Regions from separate parts of the Streptomyces sp. NPDC051569 genome, predicted to be linked through region 3. Evidence: riboswitches for the same ligand, from Rfam matches in the RefSeq annotation. Region 3 holds a riboswitch; each other region holds the start of a gene.
The links. A riboswitch is a leader RNA that binds a small molecule or an ion and turns the genes downstream of it on or off. The one in region 3 is predicted to bind cyclic di-AMP.

Region 1: linked by a shared signal. The riboswitch ahead of ACIBAE_RS21695 (M23 family metallopeptidase) and the one ahead of ACIBAE_RS02250 (transglycosylase SLT domain-containing protein) in region 3 are both predicted to bind cyclic di-AMP.
Region 2: linked by a shared signal. The riboswitch ahead of ACIBAE_RS24015 (M23 family metallopeptidase) and the one ahead of ACIBAE_RS02250 (transglycosylase SLT domain-containing protein) in region 3 are both predicted to bind cyclic di-AMP.

Annotation. Positions count from the first base shown of each region.
Region 1 covers NZ_JBITDJ010000016.1:46,105-53,258, forward strand. The annotation lists gene ACIBAE_RS21680 (GNAT family N-acetyltransferase) at 1-2,567, opposite strand, end outside; gene ACIBAE_RS21685 (HPr family phosphocarrier protein) at 2,670-2,951, shown strand; gene ACIBAE_RS21690 (GntR family transcriptional regulator) at 3,104-3,793, opposite strand; gene ACIBAE_RS21695 (M23 family metallopeptidase) at 3,970-4,731, opposite strand; cyclic di-AMP (ydaO/yuaA leader) riboswitch at 4,745-4,915, opposite strand; gene ACIBAE_RS21700 (M16 family metallopeptidase) at 5,149-6,531, opposite strand; gene ACIBAE_RS21705 (M16 family metallopeptidase) at 6,549-7,154, opposite strand, start outside.
Region 2 covers NZ_JBITDJ010000019.1:113,976-121,129, reverse strand. The annotation lists gene trmB (tRNA (guanosine(46)-N7)-methyltransferase TrmB) at 1-650, shown strand, start outside; gene ACIBAE_RS24025 (PrsW family intramembrane metalloprotease) at 735-2,108, shown strand; gene ACIBAE_RS24020 (aldo/keto reductase) at 2,206-3,150, opposite strand; gene ACIBAE_RS24015 (M23 family metallopeptidase) at 3,311-4,372, opposite strand; cyclic di-AMP (ydaO/yuaA leader) riboswitch at 4,384-4,535, opposite strand; gene ACIBAE_RS24010 (PP2C family protein-serine/threonine phosphatase) at 4,908-6,032, opposite strand; partial or broken gene ACIBAE_RS24005 (TipAS antibiotic-recognition domain-containing protein) at 6,449-7,154, opposite strand, start outside.
Region 3 covers NZ_JBITDJ010000001.1:527,891-535,044, reverse strand. The annotation lists gene pruA (L-glutamate gamma-semialdehyde dehydrogenase) at 1-283, opposite strand, end outside; gene ACIBAE_RS02260 (proline dehydrogenase family protein) at 324-1,250, opposite strand; gene ACIBAE_RS02255 (PucR family transcriptional regulator) at 1,440-2,573, shown strand; cyclic di-AMP (ydaO/yuaA leader) riboswitch at 3,325-3,479, shown strand; gene ACIBAE_RS02250 (transglycosylase SLT domain-containing protein) at 3,484-4,305, shown strand; gene ACIBAE_RS02245 (SRPBCC family protein) at 4,366-4,818, opposite strand; gene serA (phosphoglycerate dehydrogenase) at 5,145-6,737, opposite strand; gene ilvC (ketol-acid reductoisomerase) at 6,983-7,154, opposite strand, start outside.

The DNA.
Region 1 (7,154 bases), on a different contig from region 3:
AGGTCACCGAGCAGCTCGGAGGCGGCGCCCGCGAGCCCGAAGGAGAGGACGGCTCCGGCTCCGGCGTCGAGGGCCGCCCGTACGACGGTGTCCACCCCGCGCGGCGCCATGGCCTGGACGACGGGCCGCAGCTCGGCGGGGGCACCGAGATTTTCGGTCAGCTCGCGGTACGCGAGGCGCAGTTGCGCCTCGTCGGCGAGATCGAGGCGTACGCCGCCGAGGTCGGCGCGGTGCCGGAGGTGGGGCGCGGTCGTCTTGAGCGCGACGGGATATCCGAGTGAGGCCGCCGCGACGGCGGCCTCGTCGGGTCCGGGGGCGGGCAGGGTCGGGCGTACCGAGATGCCGTAGCGGGCGAGGAGCGCGTGTGCGTCGGTGGGGGCGAGGGGCACGCTGCGCGGTTCGGGCGCCGCGCCGAGCAGTCCGTCGATCAGCTTGGCGGCGCCCGCCTCGTCGATGTCGTCGTCCTCGGGGTGCTCGGGGTATTCGGCGTACTCGGTGTGCGTGGGCCCTCTGCCGGGCTCGGCCGCCTGCCGCCGCCACCGTGCGTACGTGACGGCCTCGGCGAGCGCCCGGACGGCCCGCTCGGCGGCGGGGTAGGCGGGAATCCACCCGAGGGTGCCGGGATCGCCCGGGCGCGGGGTCCCGGCATCACCGGGCCCCGGGCCCGCACCGGCGGACGCGTGGTCATCGCCTGATCCGGCGCCGGCGGCGGTGTTCTCCACCACCGCCAGTGCCTCCGCCAGGCCGCCGATCTCGACGTGGACCACCATGACCGGTTTGGCCGGTCCGGAGGCCGCCGCGCCGCGCAGGGCCGCGGCCAGGGTGTCGCCCGCGGGGTCGGACGTGCCGGTCTCGCCGACCCGGGGGATGGCGGTCACCACCACCGCGTCGGCTGCCGGGTCCGACAGGGCGGCCGCGAGGGCGGCGTGGAAGTCGGCGGGGGTCGCCGAGGTCGTGAGGTCGCGGGGCCGGAGCGGGTCGAGGCCCTCGGCGAGGCAGGCGTCGTACGTGAGGAGGCCGAGGGACTCGGAGTTGCCGAGGATCGCGACGCGGGGGCCGGCCGGCAGGGGCTGGGACGCGAGCAGCACGCCCGCGTCGACCAGTTCGGTGACCGTGTCGACGCGGATGACGCCCGCCTGCCGCAGGAGCGCCGAGACGGTCGCGTCCGGGATGCGGCTGACCGGGACCGCGTGGCCGGGCGGCGCGCTGCCGCTGTGGCGCGCGCCCTTGACGACGACGACCGGTTTGACCGCCGCCGTGCGCCGGGCGAGCCGGGTGAACTTCCTCGGGTTGCCGATCGATTCGAGGTAGAGGAGCACGACGTCGGTGTCCGGGTCGTCGTACCAGTACTGGAGGAAGTCGTTCCCGGAGACGTCCGCGCGGTTGCCCGCCGAGATGAAGGACGAGAGGCCCGCGCCGCGCCGGTGGAGTCCGGAGAGCAGGGCGATGCCGATCGCGCCCGACTGGGTGAAGAGGCCGATACGGCCCTGTCCTGGCGGTGCGGGGGCGAGGGAGGCGTTCAGCCGGACGGCGTCGGCGGTGTTGATGAGCCCGAAGGCGTTGGGTCCGATGATGCGCATGCCGTACGAGCGGGCCTGGCGGACCAGTTCCCGCTGGCGCTCCCGCCCTTCGGCGCCGGTCTCCGCGTACCCGGCCGAGACGACCACCAGGCCCTGGACGCCGTGTTCGCCGCACTCGGCGACCGCTTCCGGCACCCGCTCCGCCGGGATGGCGAGGACGGCGAGGTCGATGGGGACGCCGATCTCCGCGACGGACCGGAAGGCGGGAACGCCGTCGATCTCGCGGAGGTCCGGGGCGAAGGCGTGGTTCACCGCGTACATCAGGCCGGTGAAGCCTCCGGCGCGCAGGTTGGCGAGGACGGTGCGGCCGACTCCGCCGGGCGCACGGCCGGTGCCGACGACGGCGACCGAGCGCGGGGTGAGGAGCCGCTGCACGGAGCGTGCTTCGGCGCGCTGCTCGCGGCCGCGCTGCACGGCGAGGGATTCGACGGTGGGTTCGAGGTCCAGGGTGAGGTGGACGGAGCCGTCCTCGAAGCTGCGCTTCTGGGTGTAGCCGGCGTCCCGGAACACCTTGATCATCTTGTTGTTGGCGGGCAGCACCTCGGCGGCGAAGCGCCGGATGCCCCGCTCGCGGGCGACGGCGGCGATGTGTTCGAGGAGGGCGGAGGCGACGCCGCGGCCCTGGTGGGCGTCCTGGACGAGGAACGCGACCTCGGCCTCGTCGGCCGGCGCGGAGGCCGGCATGCCCCGCTCGTCGATGCGGTCGTAGCGGACGGTCGCGATGAACTCGCCGCCCACCGTCACCGCGAGCCCCACCCGGTCCACGTAGTCGTGGTGGGTGAAGCGGTGCACGTCCTTGTCGGAGAGCCGGGGGTAGGGGGCGAAGAAACGGTAGTACTTGGATTCGTCGGAGACCTGTTCGTAGAAGCTGACCAGCCGCTCCGCGTCGTCGGTGGTGATGGGCCGGATCCGGGCGGTGCCTCCGTCCCGCAGCACCACGTCTGCTTCCCAGTGAGAGGGGTAGGCATGGTCCGACGGCGTCTCCATGACCAAAGCCTACGGCGCACGGAGGAGCCACGACGGAGGATGCGCCGGGACACGTGGCACACTGGTCTAGACAACATCTTTGAAGACTTGAAGGGCAACACCATGGCAGAGCGTCGCGTCAATGTCGGTTGGGCCGAGGGCCTGCACGCCCGCCCCGCCTCCATCTTCGTCCGTGCCACCACGGCCACCGGCGTCCCCGTGACGATCGCCAAGGCCGAGGGCAATCCGGTGAACGCCGCCTCCATGCTCGCGGTGCTCGGCCTGGGCGCACAGGGCGGCGAGGAGGTCGTGCTGGCTTCCGAGGCGGACGGCGCCGAGGCCGCCCTGGACCGGCTGGCGAAGCTGGTCGCCGAGGGGCTCGACGAGCTTCCCGAGACCGTCTGACCCGGTTCGTACGCAGAATTCCAGAAAAGGAGTTCCCGGTGCGCTGAATTCAGCGCACCGGGAACTCCTTTTCGATCGACAGGCTTCACGCCATGTGCGGGCAGCACAAAACAAGTCCCGCTCATTTCTCTTCTTTGTATACGGCGCGATTGTTAAGAGCGGGCACTCGCGGTGTTTACGGCACGTTGCGGAACCTTCGCCTTTTCCCGGCCGCGCTCCGCCCGCCGCAACCGGTGCACGGCCACGGTGCGCTCCGCGTGCAGCGCCGTGAGCGCCCGCGCGCGCTCCGCGTCGCCCCGTGCCACCGCGTCCACGATCGCGCCGTGCTCCGCCCAGGACTCCACGGGGTGGGCGGGCTGTTCCACGGTGTACATCCAGGCGATCTTGTGTCGCAGCTGGGTGAGCGGGGCGGTGAGCGCGGGGCTGCCGGACGCCTGGGCGAGCGTCTCGTGGAACCAGGCGCCGAGCGAGCGCAGGTCCTCGCCCTGCCCCCGGCGGGCCCGCTCCTGCCCCAGCCTGACCAGGCCGCGGAGCACCTTCAGATGGGCTTCCGTACGGCGCTGGGCCGCGCGGGCCGCGCCCAGCGGCTCCAGCAGCAGACGCACGTCGAGGAGGTCGGCCGCCTCCTGCTCGGTGGGCTCGGCCACGCACGCGCCGACATGGCGGCGGGTGGTCACGAAGCCCTCCGCCTCCAGGGTGCGCAGCGCTTCGCGGACCGGGACGCGGGAGACGCCGTAGCGCCGCGCCAGTTGCTCCTCGGTGAGCCGGCTACCCCGTTCGAATACGCCGGAGACGATGTCGTCACGGACCGCCGTGCAAACCGAGTGCGCGGGAATGCGCATGTCCGAACCTCCGCCTTAATCCGCGCGAAACACTGCCGATGGCCACCTGATCCGTGACTCTATTGCAATCAACGCGAATTTCCGATGGGTGCCCGGAATCGATGGATATCTTTTGGCCAGCGCGGCGCACACGGAAGGCCCCGGCGGGGAACCGGGGCCTTCCGAGGTCCGAACGGTCAGACGCGCACTCCGTGGGCGCGCAGATACGCGACGGGGTCGATGTCGGAGCCGTACTCCTGGCCCGTCCTGGCCTCGAAGTGGAGGTGCGGACCGGTGGCGTTGCCGGTCGCGCCGGACAGCCCGATCGGCAGGCCCGGGGTGACGGACCGGCCGACGAAGACGCTGATGGAGGAGAGGTGGCCGTACTGCGTGTACGTGCCGTCGTCCATCCGCAGAACGATGTTGTTGCCGTACGAGCCGCCCCAGCCGGCCTCGACGACGGTGCCCGCGCCGACAGCGACGACCGAACTGCCGGACGCGGCCCGGAAGTCGACGCCCGAGTGGCTGCCGGAGGACCAGAACGAGCCGCCGGACCGGTAGCCGGTGGTGACGTACGAGCCGGCGACGGGGAGCCGGAAGGAGCCGAGGCGTTCGCGCTCGGCGGCGCGGGCGGCGCGTTCCCCGGCGGCGCGGAGCTCCCGGGCGCGGGCCTGCGCCTCGCGCCGCGCCGCCGCCTTCGCGGCCCGCTCGGCCGCGTGGCGCTGGGCGTCGGCCTGCGCGTCGATCCGGTCGGCGAGGGTGTCGCTCATGGCGAAGGCCTGGCCCAGCCCGGTGTGCCGGACAGCGCCCGGAGCGTCCGCGCCGGCGGCGAGCGCCGGGGACGCGAGGGCGCCGATGACACCGGTGGCGGTGAGTGTCGCGGCGCCGGCGAGACCCGCGCCGCGACGTGTCGTGCGGCGGCGGGCGCGGTGTTTACCGGTGACACGGGTGAACGCCATGAAGTGGCTGGTCCTTTCCTTCCTTCTCGCCTACCGGGTCAGCTGACGGGTTCGGAGCAGGAAGGTCTCCTACGGGCCCCTTTCGCGCGGGTGAGCGCGAAGGCGTCCGATTCACCCCGGGGACTGCGTGTGGGTCCCCGGCTCCCCGGGCTCGCGCCTGACGGGGACTCGGCGATGGCTGCCCGGTGCCGCGGCTGCGGCGGGGTACTGGCGGACAGCCGGACCGACGCTAGGCGGATCATCATTCGATCACCAAACGGGCAGGGCGTTTTGTAGCGCACACCACAGGGCAGACACGGAACCAGCACGCCAAATGGTGCATATGGGGTGTATGCCAGGAGACTCCGGCGACAGGCCATCGCCGGAGTCTCCTGATGCACCGGACAGGCCGAAGAGCGGCCCCGGATCAGCGCCGGATCAGCCCGCGATCACAGTCACTTCACCGATACCGAGAGCCGTCACCGGCTCCTTGATCCGCGCGGCGTCCCCGACGAGCACGGTGACGAGCCGGTCCACCGGAAAGGCGTTGACAGCCGCGGCGGTCGCCTCGACGGTGCCGGTCTCGGCCAGCCGCGCGTACATCTGCGCCTGGAAGTCGTCAGGGAGATGCTGCTCGACCTGGTCGGCCAGTGTGCCCGCGACGGAGGCGGCGGTCTCGTACTTCAACGGCGCCACCCCGACCAGATTCTGGACGGCCACGTCGCGCTCCGCGTCGGTGAGCCCCTCGGCGGCGAGCGTGCGCAGCACCTTCCAGAGGTCCTCCAGCGCCGGGCCGGTGGACGCGGTGTCCACCGAGCCGCTGATGGCGAGCATCGCGGCGCCGGTCGCCCCGCCCGGCGCGGTGGGCGCCGAGGAGCGCAGGACCTGGCCGAAGGCCCGTACGCCGTAGGTGTAGCCCTTCTCCTCACGCAGCACCCGGTCGAGCCGGGAGGTGAGGGTGCCGCCCAGGCAGTACGTGCCCAGCACCTGGGCCGGCCAGACGCGGTCGTGCCGGTCGGCGCCGATGCGGCCGATCAGCAGCTGGGTCTGTACGGCCCCGGGGCGGTCCACGATCACCACACGGCCGGTGTCGTCGGCGGTGATGGGCGGCGCGGGGCGGGGCGCGGCGGTGTCGCCGGTCCAGGCGCCGAGGGTGTCGGCGAGCACCTCGTCCAGGTCGACCCCGGTGAGGTCACCGACGACCACGGCGGTGGCCGTGGCCGGGCGCACGTGCGCCTCGTAGAAGGCGCGGACGCCCGCCGCGTCGATCCGCTCCACCGTCTCCTCGGTGCCCTGGCGCGGCCGGGACATGCGCAGGGAGGCCGGGAACAGCTCCTTGGAGAGCTGCTTGGCGGCGCGCCGGCCCGGGTTGGCGGTCTCGTGCGGGATCTCGTCGAGGCGGTTGCGGACGAGCCGCTCGACCTCGCTGTCCGCGAAGGCGGGGGCGCGCAGCGCCTCGGCGAGCAGGCCGAGCGCCTTGGGCAGCCGGGAGACGGGGACCTCCAGGGAGATCCGTACGCCCGGGTGGTCCGCGTGCGCGTCGAGCGTGGCGCCGCAGCGCTCCAGCTCGGCGGCGAACTCCTCGGCGCTGTGCTTGTCGGTGCCCTCGGAGAGCGCCCGCGCCATGATCGTGGCGATGCCGTCGAGCCCTTCGGGCTCGGCGTCCAGCGGGGCGTCGAGGTTGATCTCGACCGCCACCACCTGCTGTCCGGGGCGGTGACTGCGCAGTACGGTCAGCCCGTTGCCGAGGGTGCCGCGCTCGGGAGCCGGGAAGGCCCAGGGCCTGGCTTCGCCGGCCGTCGGCTGCGGGTGGAAGTCCATGGTCACGGCAGCGTCGGTCACTGGTCCGCCCCCTCGTGCTCGTCGGTCTCGGCGGCGGCGCCCTCGTCGGCGGCGCTCTCATCGGCGGTGAGCGGTTCGTACACCAGCACCGCCCTGTTGTCCGGGCGCAGCCGCGCCGCGGCGACGGCCCGCACCTCGTCCGCGGTGATGTCCAGCACCCGTGTCACCGCGGTCAGCGCCAGCTGCGGGTCGCCGAACAGCACGGCGTACCTGCACAGTTCGTCGGCGCGGCCCGCGACGGTACCGAGCCGGTCCAGCCACTCGCGCTCCAGCTGGGCGTGGGCGCGCTCCATCTCCTCCTCGGTCGGGCCCTCGGTGGCGAGGCGGGCCAGCTCCTCGTCGACCGCGGCCTCGATCTCCGGAACCTCGACACCACCGGACGTCTTGACGTCCAGCCAGCCGAGCGAGGGGGCGCCCGCCAGGCGCAGCAGCCCGAAGCCCGCGGCGACCGCGGTCCGGTCGCGGCGCACCAGACGGTTGTGGAGCCGGGACGACTCGCCGCCGCCGAGGACGGTGAGGGCCAGGTCGGCGGCGTCGCACTCACGGGTGCCGTCGTGCGGCAGCCGGTAGGCGGCCATCAGCGCGCGCGCCGGGACCTCCTC
Region 2 (7,154 bases), on a different contig from region 3:
GGAGCCGGGTCACCACCGGCCAGGCCGACGCGCTGCGGCGCATGTGGGCGGCCTGGGGCATGGACATCGACGGGCAGCGCGTCGTCGACCTGGACGAGATGTTCGGCGGCCTTCCGGTCGTACTGGAGATCGGGTTCGGCATGGGCGAGGCGACCGCGCGCATGGCGGCCGACGACCCCGCCACCGGGATCCTCGCCGTCGACGTGCACACCCCCGGCCAGGGCAATCTGCTCCGGCTCGCGGAGGCGAACGGGCTGTCCAACATCCGGGTCGCCAACGGTGACGCGATCATCCTGCTCCGCGAGATGCTGCCCGCCGGCTCCCTCGACGGGCTGCGCGTCTACTTCCCCGACCCCTGGCCCAAGAAGCGGCATCACAAGCGGCGGCTGATCCAGCCGGAGTTCCTCACCCTGGCCGCCGCCCGGCTGAAGCCCGGAGCCGTGGTGCACTGCGCCACCGACTGGGAGCCGTACGCCGAGCAGATGCTGGAGGAGCTCACGGCGCACCCCGGCTTCGAGAACACCCAGCAGGATGGCGGTTACGCGCCTCGTCCCGGCTTCCGGCCGCTGACCCGCTTCGAGGGGCAGGGGCTGGACAAGGGGCATGTGGTGCATGACCTGCTGTTCCGCCGGGTGCCGGAGCCGAGCTGACCGGGAGGCGACCGGCCCGCGACAACCAGGAGTAGCGGCACCGGCACCATCGCCAGTGTCGGTGTCCGTCGTTAGGGTCAGTGCGTGTCACAACCGCGCCCGCAGGGCCCCGACCCGCAGCGTCCCGACCCGCAGCGTCCCGGCGCGCATCCGGCGATCCCCGACTACGAGCGACAGCGGCGGCTCGGTCATCTGTGGGGCGCCGTGCCGGAGCCTGCCCGCAGGCGCTACCGGCCGCGCCGTGCGTTCTGGCGCAGCAGGGCGGTCCGGGCGGCGGCCGTGATCACGCTCCTCGCCCTCTGCGGACTGGTGATCCTCGCGCTCGTCCGGGACGAGACCGGCACCCGGGGCTTCGTGGTCGGCCTCGGCCTCGCGGTCCTCCCGGTGCCGCTGCTCATGGGGGCGTTCCGCTGGCTGGACCGGGTCGAGCCCGGCCCGTGGCGGAATCTGCTGTTCGCGTTCGCCTGGGGTGCCTGCGCCGCCGCCCTCATCGCGATCATCGCGAACTCCTTCGCGACGGAGTGGATAGCCACCGCCACCGCCGATCCGGCCGACGCGGAGTCCCTCGGCGCCACCGTGATAGCCCCGATCGTCGAGGAGAGCGCCAAGGGCGCGGCGGTCCTGCTGCTCTTCCTGTTCCGCAGGAGGGACTTCACCGGGCTCGTCGACGGGGTCGTGGTGGCGGGCTTCACCGCGACCGGCTTCGCGTTCACCGAGAACATCCTCTATCTCGGGAACGCCTTCGGCGAGGACCAGCACTTCGGCCGGGCCGGCATCGAGTCCGTCACCGCCGCGACGTTCTTCCTACGGGTGGTGATGGCGCCGTTCGCGCATCCGCTGTTCACCGTGCTGACGGGCATCGGCTTCGGACTGGCGGCGATGGCGGCCCGCCGCCAGAGGATCCGCCGGTACGTTCTCCCGCCGCTCGGCCTGGTCCTCGCGATGGGCATGCACGCGCTGTGGAACGGCTCGGCGTCGCTGTTCGGGCCGTTCGGCTTCTACCTGGTGTACGCGGTGTTCATGGTCCCGGTCTTCGGCCTGCTGACCTGGCTGGCGATCTCCACCCGCCAGCGCGAGCTGCGCGCGATCTCGGCCGAGCTGCCCGCGTACGCGGCGGCCGGCTGGCTGCCCGGCTCCGCCGCGTACGCGCTGTCCTCGATGCGGGCGCGCGGCATGGCGCGGGACTTCGCGAGCCGCACGTACGGCCCCGAGGCGGCCCGGGCGGTCGGCGAGTACGAGGCGTTCGCGACGTCCCTGGCGTTTCTGCGCCACCGGGCCCAGCGCGGCGTGGTGGGCCCTGACTTCGTCGAGCGCGAGCAGGAGCTGCTGCACCATCTGTGGCAGCGCAAGGAGATAGCCGGGCCCGCGCTGACCTATGCGGCGCGGGCCACGGGCCGGGTACGGGTGCCGCCGCCGTACATCGACTACGACGGCTACAACCCGTACCGGCAGTACTAGGTCCTGCTCGTCAGAGCCGGACCCCGGAGGAGCCGGACCTCGTAAGAGCCGGACCAGGTCCCGCTCGTCGGAGCCGCTCCTCGCCTCACACGACGTGTCAGGCGGACGCGGCGGTCAGTTCCGCCAGCTCGTCCGCCGTCAGCTCCAGTTCGGTGGCGGCCAGCAGCGCGGGCAGTTGCTCGGGCGTCCTGGCGGAGGCGAGCGGCGCCACGACGGTCGGCTGCGCCGCCAGCCAGGCCAGCGCGACGGTCGCGACCTCGGCGCCCCGCGCCCCGGCGATCCGGTCCAGCGCGGCGAGGACCTGGGGACCACGCTCGTCGTCCAGGTACTTGCCCGCCCCCTCGGCACGCGCGCTGTCGACGGTCGTCCCGGGGCGGTACTTGCCGGTGAGGAAACCGGAGGCGAGGGCGAAGTACGGCACGGCGGAGAGACCGTGCCGGGCCGCGACGTCCTGGAGCTCGCCCTCGTACGTGTCCCGCGAGACCAGGTTGTAGTGCGGCTGGAGTGCGACGTAGCGGGCCAGCCCCTCGCGCTCGGAGAACTCGACCGAGGCGGTGAGCCGCTCCGGGCTGATGTTGGAGGCGGCGATCGCGCGGACCTTGCCGTCCCGGACCAGCTGGTCAAGGGCGGTGATGATCTCCTCGACCGGGACACCCGGGTCGTCGAAGTGCGTGTAGTACAGGTCGATGTAGTCCGTACGGAGCCGGCGCAGCGACTCCTCGGCGGCGGCCCTGATGGTGTCCCCCGCGAGGCCCTGGTACCGCGGGTGGCTGCCGACCTTCGTGGCGATCAGTACGTCGGAGCGGTTGCCGCGCGAGGCCATCCAGTCGCCGAGGACCGTCTCGGACTCGCCGCCCTCGTGGCCCTCCACCCAGGAGGAGTACGTGTCGGCGGTGTCGACGAAGTTGCCGCCCGCGGCGGCGTACCCGTCCAGCACGGCGAAGGACTGCGCCTCGTCGGCGGTCCAGCCGAAGACGTTGCCGCCGAGGGCGAGTGGGAAGACCTGAAGATCGGAGGAGCCCAGCTTGCGAAGATCAGTCATGAGTTGATCAACGCCCGCCCGGACCGGCCCTATTCCGCCCGGCCGTCACGGCATCCGTCCGGCCGTCACGGCAGGGGGAAAGCCGTCGGCTCCGGTGTCCGGAGGTGGACGCCGGAGCCGTCAGGGCTGTCAGGGCTGTCAGGGGGTGAGTCCCTTGCTCTTAGGGGGTGAGCCCCTTGTCGCGCAGCCAGGCCGTCGGGTCGATGCCCGTACCGCCCGGCGTGTGGACTTCGAGGTGCAGGTGCGGGCCTGTCACGTTGCCGGTCGCGCCGACGCGGCCGATGACCTCGCCCGTGGTGACCTGCTGCCCGGCGCTGACGGTCATCGAGGACTGGTGGCAGTACCAGATCTCCGTACCGTCATCCAGCTCCAGGACCGTGCGGTAGCCGTAGGAGCCCGACCAGCCGGCCGACGTGACCGTGCCGCTGTGCACGGCCTTGACCGGCGTGCCCGTCGGTGCGGCGAAGTCCAGGCCCGTGTGGTACCCGGAGGACCACATGGAGCCGGCCTCGCCGAAGGTGGAGGTGATCGTGTACGAGGAGGTCGGGAGGACGTAGCTCAGGGCCAGCTTGGCCAGTCGCTCCGCCTCGGCCTTGGCCTTGGCTTCGGCCTCCGCCTTCTTCTTCGCGGCCTCGGCCTTCTTCTCGGCGTCGGTCTGCTGTTGCTTGGCCTCGGCGGCGGCCTTCTCCGCGGCGGCCGTCTCGGCGGCCGACTTCCGCAGTGCGTCGGCCTCGGCCTGCTGCTGGTCGGCCTGCTGGAGGATCCGGGCGCGCAGGGCCTCGCCCGCGTCGGTGGCGCCCTGCTCGGCGTCGGCGCTGGTGATACCCGCCGTGGTGAGCGGGGCGGCGGCGAGCGGGGTGTCCGGTTCGGCGTCGTGGGCCATCAGCGCGCCCATGCCGGGCAGCGACGCGGCGTCCGGAAGGTGGTTGGTGATCGTGTCGGGCAGGGAGATCGAGACCGCGGGCTTGTCCTGCGCGGTGGCCATGCCGCCCGCGCCGACGGCGGCGAAGACGCCGACCCCGAGGACCGTGGAGCTGCGGGCGATTCCGTTGCGGGCTATGCCGCCGCGCTTGGCGACGCGGTGTCTGCCGCGTACGGGGCGGAGGGACTCCTCGGTGGGGTTCCACTCCCCCACCTGCCGGTCCGTCTCGTTGCCGAAAGGCGGAGTTTCGAAAGAATATGTTTCGAAGGGTGCTTCGGGGGCAGGCTGGTTGGACGCCACGCGGGCGCTCTCCTTTCCTTCCTTCTCGCCTACCGGGTTAGCTGACGGGTTCGGAGCAGGAAGGTCTCCTACGAGCGCACGCCGCGCAGGGCAGCGAAAAGCACCCGATTCACCCCAATTGTTGGTTCCCCGGTTCCCTTGCGGGATTCGGCGCATGCGCGCGGCGCCGTCCGACGACGGCAGGGACGACCGCGCTGCGTTATCGAACGTTAATAGAGAGTCGGGCCTTATTCCAAGCCATTCCCGATGATCATTAACAACTTCGCATCGGACATACCCGGATATTCACGAAGGAAAGTGGACGAGTCGAAAGCCCCTCGCTCTCCTCGTCCCCTCTGACGGTGTGTCATATGTTATGCGGAGGGAGAGCCGATCATTACCGACGGTGGCGGGGCGCCAGAGGCATCAGAGCCGCAAGCGGCCCCCGGGCCGTCGGGCCTGAAGGGGCCCGGCATCAGGCGCGGCGCCCCTCGTCCGGCTCAGCGCCCCTCGCCAGGAGTCGGGCCCCGTCAGGCGCAGGGCCCCGTCAGGCGCGTCACGGGATGACAGGCGCGATGGGGGTGGCGGGCGCGGGCGCGACGGTCGGCATGCCGGGCCGCTCCCGCCGCCCCTCGTCGGGCCTGCTGACCGCCAGCAGCGCCATGTCGTCCTGATTACCGCCGCCCGTGTGCAGGCGTACGTCGTCGATCAGCTCCTGCAGCAGTTCGTCGGGCCCCTGGAAGGTCTGCCCGGTGAGCCGCTCACGCGGGAGGTAGAAGACCCCCTGACTGTTGCGCGCCTCGGTGAGCCCGTCCGTGTAGAAGAGCAGCGTCGAACCGCTGGGGTACTCGGCCTGCTCCGCCCGGTCCGGCCACGCCCCCAGTTCGCTCATCCCGAGCGGCAGGGCTGCATTGGTCGGTGCCAGCATCCGCACATCCCCGTCGCCGGTCATCATCAGCGGCTCGGGGTGCCCCCGGTTCACCAGCCGTACGACACCCTCGCCGTACGGGATCTCCGCGAGCACGGCGGTCGTGAACCCCTCGAAGGCGTCCAGCCCGTCGCGGCGCGTCCCCTCACGGGTCAGGGCACGCTCCAGCCGCTGCGCGACCCCTTCGAGCGAACTCTCCTGCTCGGCCGCCTCCCGGAACGTCCCGATGAGGACGGCCACCGCTTCGACGGCCTCAAGCCCCTTCCCCCGTACGTCCCCGACCACCAGGCGCACCCCGTACGGCGTGTCCTGGACGGCGAACAGGTCACCGCCGATGAACGCGCCCTCCTGCGCCGCCTCGTACCGCGCGGCGACCCGCAGCCCGCCGATCCGCTCGGCGGGTCTGGGCAGCACAGCGCGCTGCGCGGTCTCGGCGATGATGCGCGCGGAGGCGAGTCTCGCGCCGCTGCGGCGTACGACCCCGTTGATGAAGATCGCGAGAACGGAGACGATCACCACCGTGAGCAGCTCGGTGAGCGATTCGGCTCTTCCCAGCGCGTTGTTGTAGACCTCGACGCCCAATTCCGCGGCGAGCGAGACCGAGGCGACCAGGATCGTCCCCAGCAGGGGATAGAACGGCGCGGCGACGAGCGGCGCGGCGGCGAAGAGTGGTGCGGCGGTGAAACGGGCCGGGGTCGCGAAGTCGAAGATCAGCCCGGCGAGGATCAGCACGACGGGCAGATAGAGCACCATCCGCCGCCCACCGGGGCGCGGCCCTCGGCCGGGATTGCGGCCCGCCCCGCCGCCGGCCCAGAAGCCCGGGCCGAAGTCCGCGCCGCCGCCGGCCCAGAAGTCGGCGCCGAAGTCCACGCCGCCGACCCGTCTGCCCCGGCCACCGCCGAGCCAGAATCCGGCCTCCTGATCGGCCCGCCGGCTCCTGCTGCCGTCGTCGGTCTCTCTGGTCTTCCTCAGCTTCCCCACCAGTGGTCTCCTGCCGGTCCGCTTCGGCTGCGGACGGTGCCGCGCCCTGTCCAGGCTGGCCGATGCCGCTCCGGGCGGCGACTTGCCATCGGCCGAATGGGCTACGGGGCGGGTCCGTGGGCCGGCCCCTCGGGGGGTCCCGGACGGGCTCCTCCCGCGAGTCCCTCGGCAGGTCGATGACCAGTAGGTCAGTCGGTGAGGCGGCGCTCGGCGTACACCTCCAGGGTGTCCCGCACGAGGACAGCCGTTCCTACACCGTACTGGTCATAGACACTGACGAACCTGTTGTCATCCACATAAACCTTCCCAATTCTGACAACATACGACTTCGCGACCGGCGATGTCGCCGAGAGCCACGCGCAGTGGCGCTCCGCGACGGCCTGCGCCTCATCACCGCCGGCGGGCAGAACCCGGCCTCCTGCGTCCGGCCCCGGTCGCGGGCGATGGAGTCGTGACGGTCGTGGAATTCCCGCTGCTCACGCTTGCTCAGCGCACGCCACCAGCGGTCGCCCTTCGCGTACGCGTCCTTGCCCCCACCGCTGGGTCACCTCCCGCTCGTACGGGGTGGGGTCGAAGCCGTCGAGCACTTCCCCGGCCATGCGGCCATGAGTTCCTCTCCCGTCGCGGTCTTGTGCGGAGTGGTCCGTACGGACGCGATGAGCCGTCCGATGCGCTCACGCACCCGCTCCAGCAGCCGCAGGTGCGTACGCAGGGCGGCGGCCGTGTCCTGCTGGCCGTCGAGGATCCCGGCGATGGCGGGCAGCCCGAGGCCGAGCTCCCGCGGCAGCAGGATCCGCCGCAGCCGGACCACGGCGTGCTGGTCGTCGTAGCGGTGGCCGTTGGCACCGGTCCCGCCCGGCTCCAGCAGGACCGGCGCGGACTCGGGAAGCGTGC
Region 3 (7,154 bases):
AGGCCGGAGCGGCGGCGAGCGCGGCGTCGACCGCGTCCTGCGCGTCCTGCTCATTGGCGCCGGCGAAGGTACCGAGGACGGCCTTGTGGTTGTGCGGCTGGACGACGTCGACGCGGGCGCCGCCACCCATCCGCTTCTCGCCGCCGATGGTCATCGGCAGGTCGACGGGGTTCTCGGCCAGCTCCTTGAGCTTGACCTCCAGACGGGCACGCTCGGGGGAACCGGGGGCGTAGCCGTGCACCGGTTCGTTGACCGGGGTGGGGACCTTGGTCACTGCGTCCATGGGGGCCGTATCTCCTTAATCAGTAGGTCAGGTGGGGGGTTCAGCCGCGGCTGACCAGCGAACGCAGGAAGAACGCGAGGTTGGCGGGGCGCTCGGCGAGGCGGCGCATGAAGTAGCCGTACCAGTCGGTGCCGTACGCGATGTAGACGCGCATCCGGTGGCCTTCGGCCGCCAGCCGGTCCTGCTCGGCCTCGCGGATGCCGTACAGCATCTGGAACTCGTACTCGTCGAGCTTACGGCCCGCGCGGTGGGCGAGGTCCTGGGAGATCGCGATGATGCGCGGGTCGTGGGACCCGACCATCGGGTAGCCGTCGCCGTCCATCAGGATCTTCAGGGAGCGGATGTATGCCTTGTCGACGTCGCTCTTGTCCTGGTACGCGACGGAGGCGGGCTCCTTGTAGGCGCCCTTCACCAGCCGCACGCGGGAGCCGGCGGCGGCGAGCGCCCGGGCGTCGTCCTCGGTGCGGAACAGATACGACTGGATCACGGCGCCCGTCTGCGGGAAGCGCGCGCGCATCTCCGCGTGGATGGCGAGCGTCGAGTCGATGGTGGTGTGGTCCTCCATGTCGAGGGTGACCGTGGTGCCGATGGCGTCGGCGGCCTCGACGACGGGGGCGAGGTTCTTCAGCGCGAGGTCGTGGCCGCCGGCCAGCGCCTGGCCGAAGGACGACAGCTTCACGGACATCTCGGCGCGTACACCCAGCTCCAGCGGCGCGAGGGCCTCGATGAGCCGCAGGTACGCGTCCCGGGCCCGGGTCGCCTCGGCCGGGTCGGTGATGTCCTCGCCGAGGACGTCGAGGGTGACCTCCAGGCCGCGGGCGGCCTTGGACGCGATGACGGGGGTGGTCTCCTCGACCGTCTCACCGGCGATGAAGCGGTTGACCACCGGCTTGGTGACCGGGGCGGCCGAGACGATACGGCGCATTCTGTCGCTGCGCGACGCGGCAAGGATCACGGGACCCAGCACAGGGCACCTCCACGGAAGAGATCGAGCGAGTACGTAGCGGAACGGAACAGAACCGCGATCGGTTCCGGCACGGCACGGAGAACCACGGTGAAACCTAGGGACCGGTCCGATCCTCTGCCATCGACAGCTGTCACGCATCCGTGGCCCTGATCTCAGACATGTGTCTGAAAGCGGTGGGAGAATGTCGGGGTGAAGGGCGATTACCAGGACCTGGTCGACGAGATCTCGGCGATGCTCGGGGTGCCCGCGACCCTGGAGAACCGCGACTTCGGCCTGATCGCCTTCGGCGCGCACGACAGCGACGACGACGCGGCGATGGACCCGGTCAGGACCCGCTCGATCATGACCAGGAAGTCCACACCGGCGGTCCGGGCGTGGTTCGAGGGCTTCGGCATCGCGCGGGCGACCGGCCCGGTCCATATCCCGGCTGTTCCGGACGCGGGCGTCTTCCGGGGCCGGATCTGCCTGCCCGTACGGCACCGGGGCACGGTGCTCGGATACGTCTGGCTGCTCGACGACTCCGCCCCGGGGCCGAGCGCGTCACGGCTGGCCGCGGCCATGGAGGTGACCACGCGGATCGGTGACCTGCTCGCCGAAGAGGTGAAGGCCGGCGCGGATCTGGCGCGTGAACTGCGGGCCGTGCTCACGGCGGGGGGCGGCTGGGAGCGGGACATGGCGGCCGCGGCGCTGCGTACGGCTCTCGGGCCGAGTGCGGACGGCCTGCACGTGATGCTGTGCGTGGCGCCCTGGCGGGGAGAGGAACCGCAGGTACGGGCGGTGCCGGGGACGGCGGCGCTGTGCACGCTGCCCTACGCGGCGGACGCCGTGGCGCTCGCCCTGCTCGTACGGCTCCGCTCACCGGACGCGCTGGCTCCCGCGCTCACGGCGCTGGCCCGGCTGCGCGAGGGCGCGGGCCGGGGCGCGGCCGCCGGATCCGGGACGCCGCGCCGGGGCCTGGCGGAGCTGCCCGCGGCCTGGCGGGAAGCGGTCTCCGCCGCCCGCGCGTCCGTGGCCCAGCCCCGCCTCGGCCCGGTGGCCCAGTGGCCGGCGATCGGCCCGTACCGCCTGCTGACCGCGCTCCCTCCGGAGCCCGATCCGGTGGTCCGGCCACTGCTGGAGCCGGCGCACGCGGAGCTGGCCCACACCGCCGAGGTGTTCCTCGACTGCGCGGGCCAGGCGAGCCGCACGGCCGGGGCGCTCGGCATCCACCGCCAGACCCTTTACTACCGGCTCTCCCGCATCGAACAGCTGACCGGCCTGGACCTGGACGAGGGCGAGGACCGGCTGCTGCTGCACATGGCCCTGAAGGCCGCCCGGCTCTGACCGCGACGCGGGGTCCGGGCCGGCGAGCGGGAGGGAAGGGGCGGCGCGTCCGATACGGCGCGGGGCGGGGCGCCTTGGGCGGCGGCGCCCGGAATTGCCCGCCGCCCCCATGCCGCTGAGTGCCCGTGAGTTCGGACGCGGGTGCCCGCGTCCGCGCCGTCCTGTTCCTTCCCGGAATGGATTCACATACACGGACGCGAGCGGCTCGGGGATGTTTCTCCTTTCTCCTGACGTGCCATGGAAAAGGAATGCTGCACGACGGGCCATCAGAAAGAGGAAAAGCCCCGCGCATTCGGGACCGGACCGCTGTTCGTCCGCCGCACCCGCGCCACCGCGCGGGGTGATCCATTTCCCGCCGGCCGGGGCGCGACCCGAAGGTCACGTCGACACTCCACTCCCGCACGGGACTCCCGCACGGGACTCCCGCACGGGCGAAGTAGACCATTCTTCCCACGAAGGCGGAATGTACCTTTCACGCAAATCGATCACTTTCGGGTGTCATTCAGAGAGGCATTTCCGCCCCGATCGTGATCCGTGTCACGTCGGGAGGCGGCCGCTCTCCCCCGGTCCCTCCACCGACTTCCCTCAGGGGAAAGGAATTTGAGTTCTCCGGCACCGAGCGATTAACCGAATGTTTCCCGACCCGATTCATTGATGACATGGAGCCGCACATTCAGGACTTGTTTCGCCCGGAGATTCCCGCTTAGGTTCACCTACATCCGGATGGACGCCGAATCCTGCCACCGTCCGGAAACCACACCCACTCACTTCCGGCAGGAGCGGGGAACCCAGGTAAGTCGCCGATCCGCGATCCGGATCGGCTCGGGGTGAAGCCGCGCGCACAGCGCGGCCGGGCATCTCCAGCCCGAACCCGACAGCTCACCTCGCAGGCGACGGAGAGGAATGCGTCATGCCCACCAAGGGAAAGCACCGTCGTCCCGGAAGCAGCCCGCTCGCCCGGCGTCTCGTCGCCGCGGGCACGGGCAGCGCCGCACTGGCCCTGCCGCTGATAGCCGCGACCACCGCCGAGGCGGCTCCGCAGGCCCGGCAGGTGAGCGCCCACCCGGTGACCGCGGTCACCGCCGCCGCCGCGAAGGAAACCGCTCTGCGGGAAGCCCCCGCGACCCACCTCGTGGTCCGGGGCGATTCCCTTTCCAAGATCGCGGAAGCCCACGCGCTGAGCGGTGGATGGAAGAAGCTCTACCAGGACAACCGGCGGGCCGTGGGCGGCAATCCGTCACTCATCCACCCCGGCCTCACGCTGGTCCTGGGCGAGAAGGCCGCGCCGCGAACGGCCGCGCCGCGAACGGCCGCCCCGTCCGCCGCCGGGCAGAAGGCCGCGCCCGCCGCCACGGAGAGCGGGCCCACCGCGGACGGCGGCGCCGTCGTCCAGGCGGCCGAGAAGACGTACTCCGACGATCTGGACGGCTGGATCAGGGAGTCGCTGGACATCATGGCCGCGCACGGCATTCCCGGTTCCTACGACGGTATCCACCGCAACATCATGCGCGAGTCCTCGGGCAACCCGTCCGCCATCAACAACTGGGACTCCAACGCCGCGGCCGGAACTCCGTCCAAGGGTCTGCTCCAGGTCATCGACCCGACCTTCCAGGCGTATCACGTACCCGGCACGTCGATGGACAGTTACGACCCGGTCGCCAACATCACCGCCGCCTGCAACTACGCCGCCGCGCGGTACGGCTCGATCGACAACGTGAACGGCCCCTACTGACAGACCCGTTCCGCCCCCGCTCCACCTCGGTGGGGCGGGGGTACGTCCGTGCCGGGAGTCTCAGACCTGCTCCTCCTCGACGGCGGTCCTGATGCGGTCGCCGAAGGCGGGCGCGTCCTTGCGGGCCGCGCTCAGTGCGAAGCCGGTGAGTAGCTTGCCGACGCCGTGGCCCTCCAGGACGTTGTAGATCCGGACCTTGGTCTTCCCGTCCGGGGCGGGCTCCAGGTCGTAGCCGCCTTCCTTGGACGTGACGAGGTTCTTGGACGTCTCCGTCCAGCGGATCCTGCGGGGCGGATCGAACTCACTGATCCGGAACTCCCGCTTGGTCGTCATCCCGGCGTCCTTGACCGTGCTCAGGTAGACGGTGCCCGCCGTCGTGGGGCCCTCCGGAGTCTTCATGATCTCTTGCACCCTGGGGCTGAACTTCGGGTCGTTCCTGCCGTCGGCGAGGAAGGCGAAGACCTCCTCGATGGGCCGGTCGATCTCCGTGGTCGCCTCAAACTGTCCAGCCATGGTCGCTCCTTGATCACTCAGCAACGTGAGACAGGCGGACGCCTGCCCGGCGTGGACAGCGGCCGGCCGGTACGAGCCGACCGCCATATCCCTATTGTCCCCGTTGGTCCCGTCTTCCCACCACCCGGCGGACCGGCGACAGCCGCCCGGCCCGGAGAACGCGTGAGGGGCCCGGTGGACACCGGGCCCCTCACATGAGCGGTCACACTCGGCCGGCCGGACTCAGCCGGTCAGATCCAACCACCGGCCAGGTTCACCGCCGGTCAGGTTCAACGGGCCGGGGTTCAGCAGGCCGGGTTCAGCAGGCCGGGTTCAGCCGGTCAGGTTCAGCCGGTCAGGTTCACCGTGCGGGCCGAGGCCGCGCCGATCTCCTCGGAGATCTCGGTGAGCACCGCCGCCGGCACGTTGTCGTCGACGGTGAGGACGACCAGCGCCTCGCCGCCCTCCTCCTTGCGCGAGACCTGCATACCGGCGATGTTCAGCCCGGCCTCACCGAGGATCCGGCCGACCGTGCCGACCACGCCCGGGCGGTCGTCGTAGCGCAGCACGACCATGTGGTCGGCCAGCGCCAGATCGATGTCGTGCTCGCCGATCGCGACGATCTTCTGCAGGTGCTTCGGACCCGCCAGGGTGCCGGAGACCGACACCTCCTCGCCGCCGGTGAGGGTGCCGCGCACCGTGACCACATTACGGTGGTTGGGCGACTCACTCGACGTGGTGAGCCGGACCTCGACACCCCGCTCCTGGGCGAACAGCGGGGCATTGACGTACGACACCGTCTCGGCGACGACATCCTCGAACACGCCCTTGAGCGCGGAGAGTTCGAGCACCTTCACATCGTGCTGGGTGATCTCGCCGTAGACCTCGACATCGAGGCGGAGCGCGACCTCGCCCGCGAGCGCGGTGAAGATACGGCCGAGCTTCTCGGCGAGCGGCAGCCCCGGGCGAACGTCCTCGGCGATGACCCCGCCCTGGACATTGACCGCGTCCGGGACCAGCTCACCGGCGAGCGCGAGACGGACCGACCGGGCGACCGAGACACCGGCCTTCTCCTGCGCCTCGTCGGTGGAGGCTCCGAGGTGCGGGGTGCAGACGACCTGGTCGAACTGGAAGAGCGGGGAGTCCGTGCAGGGCTCCTTGGTGTACACGTCCAGACCGGCACCGGCGACGCGGCCCTCCTTGAGGGCGGAGGCGAGCGCCTCCTCGTCGACGATCCCGCCCCGCGCGGCGTTGACGATGCGCACGCTCGGCTTGACCTTGTGCAGTGCCTCGTCGCCGATCAGGCCGAGCGTCTCGGGGGTCTTGGGCAGGTGCACGGTGATGAAGTCCGACACCTCCAGCAGCTCGTCGAGCGTGAGCAGCTTGACACCCATCTGGGCGGCGCGGGCCGGCTGCACATAGGGGTCGTACGCGACGATCTTCATGCCGAAGGCGGACATGCGCTGTGCGACCAGCACACCGATGCGGCCGAGGCCGACGACGCCCAGGGTCTTCTCGCTCAGCTCGACGCCCGTGTACTTCGAGCGCTTCCACTCGCCGTTCTTCAGGGCGGTGTTGGCCTGCGGGATGTGGCGTGCGGTGGCGACCAGCAGACCGCAGGCCAGCTCGGCGGCGGTCACGATGTTCGAGGTCGGCGCGTTGACGACCATCACGCCGGCCTTGGTGGCGGCGGAGACGTCGACGTTGTCGAGGCCGACCCCGGCGCGGGCGACCACCTTCAGCTTGTTCGCCGCGGCGACCGCCTCGGCGTCGACCTTCGTCGCGGAGCGGACGAGAATCGCGTCCACGTCGGCGATCGCCGACAGCAGCTCCGCGCGGTCGGCGCCGTTGCAGTGCCGGATCTCGAAGTCCGGGCCGAGTGCGTCGACCGTGGCCGGCGAAAGCTCTTCAGCGATGAGTACGACAGGTTTCGAGCTCACGTGAGTCCTCACAAATCCCATTGCGGACGGCCGTCCCGACGGCCGCAGGCGGTGGAGGGGGTGTGCTGGTCAGCCGCGTGGAAGACGCACGACGCTGTGGGCCTGACGCGTATGTGGAGAGCAGTGTAGTGCTGCGGCTCGGCGAAATCCCCGCTGTAACAGCAGGATCACCCGTACGTGCGGTCCCACGTCGGCGTCACGCGAGTGGGGCCCCGTCAGATTGACGGGGCCCCACCCACACGGTGTTACGCGTCCTCGTTGTCGACCCAGCTCATGAGCTTGCGCAGCTCACGGCCCGTGGTCTCCAGCAGGTGCTCGTCGTCGGCCTTCTTGTACTCGTTGTACTTCTTCAGACCGCCGTGGTACTCGTCCATCCACTGCTGCGCGAACGTACCGTCCTGGATCTCGCCCAGGATC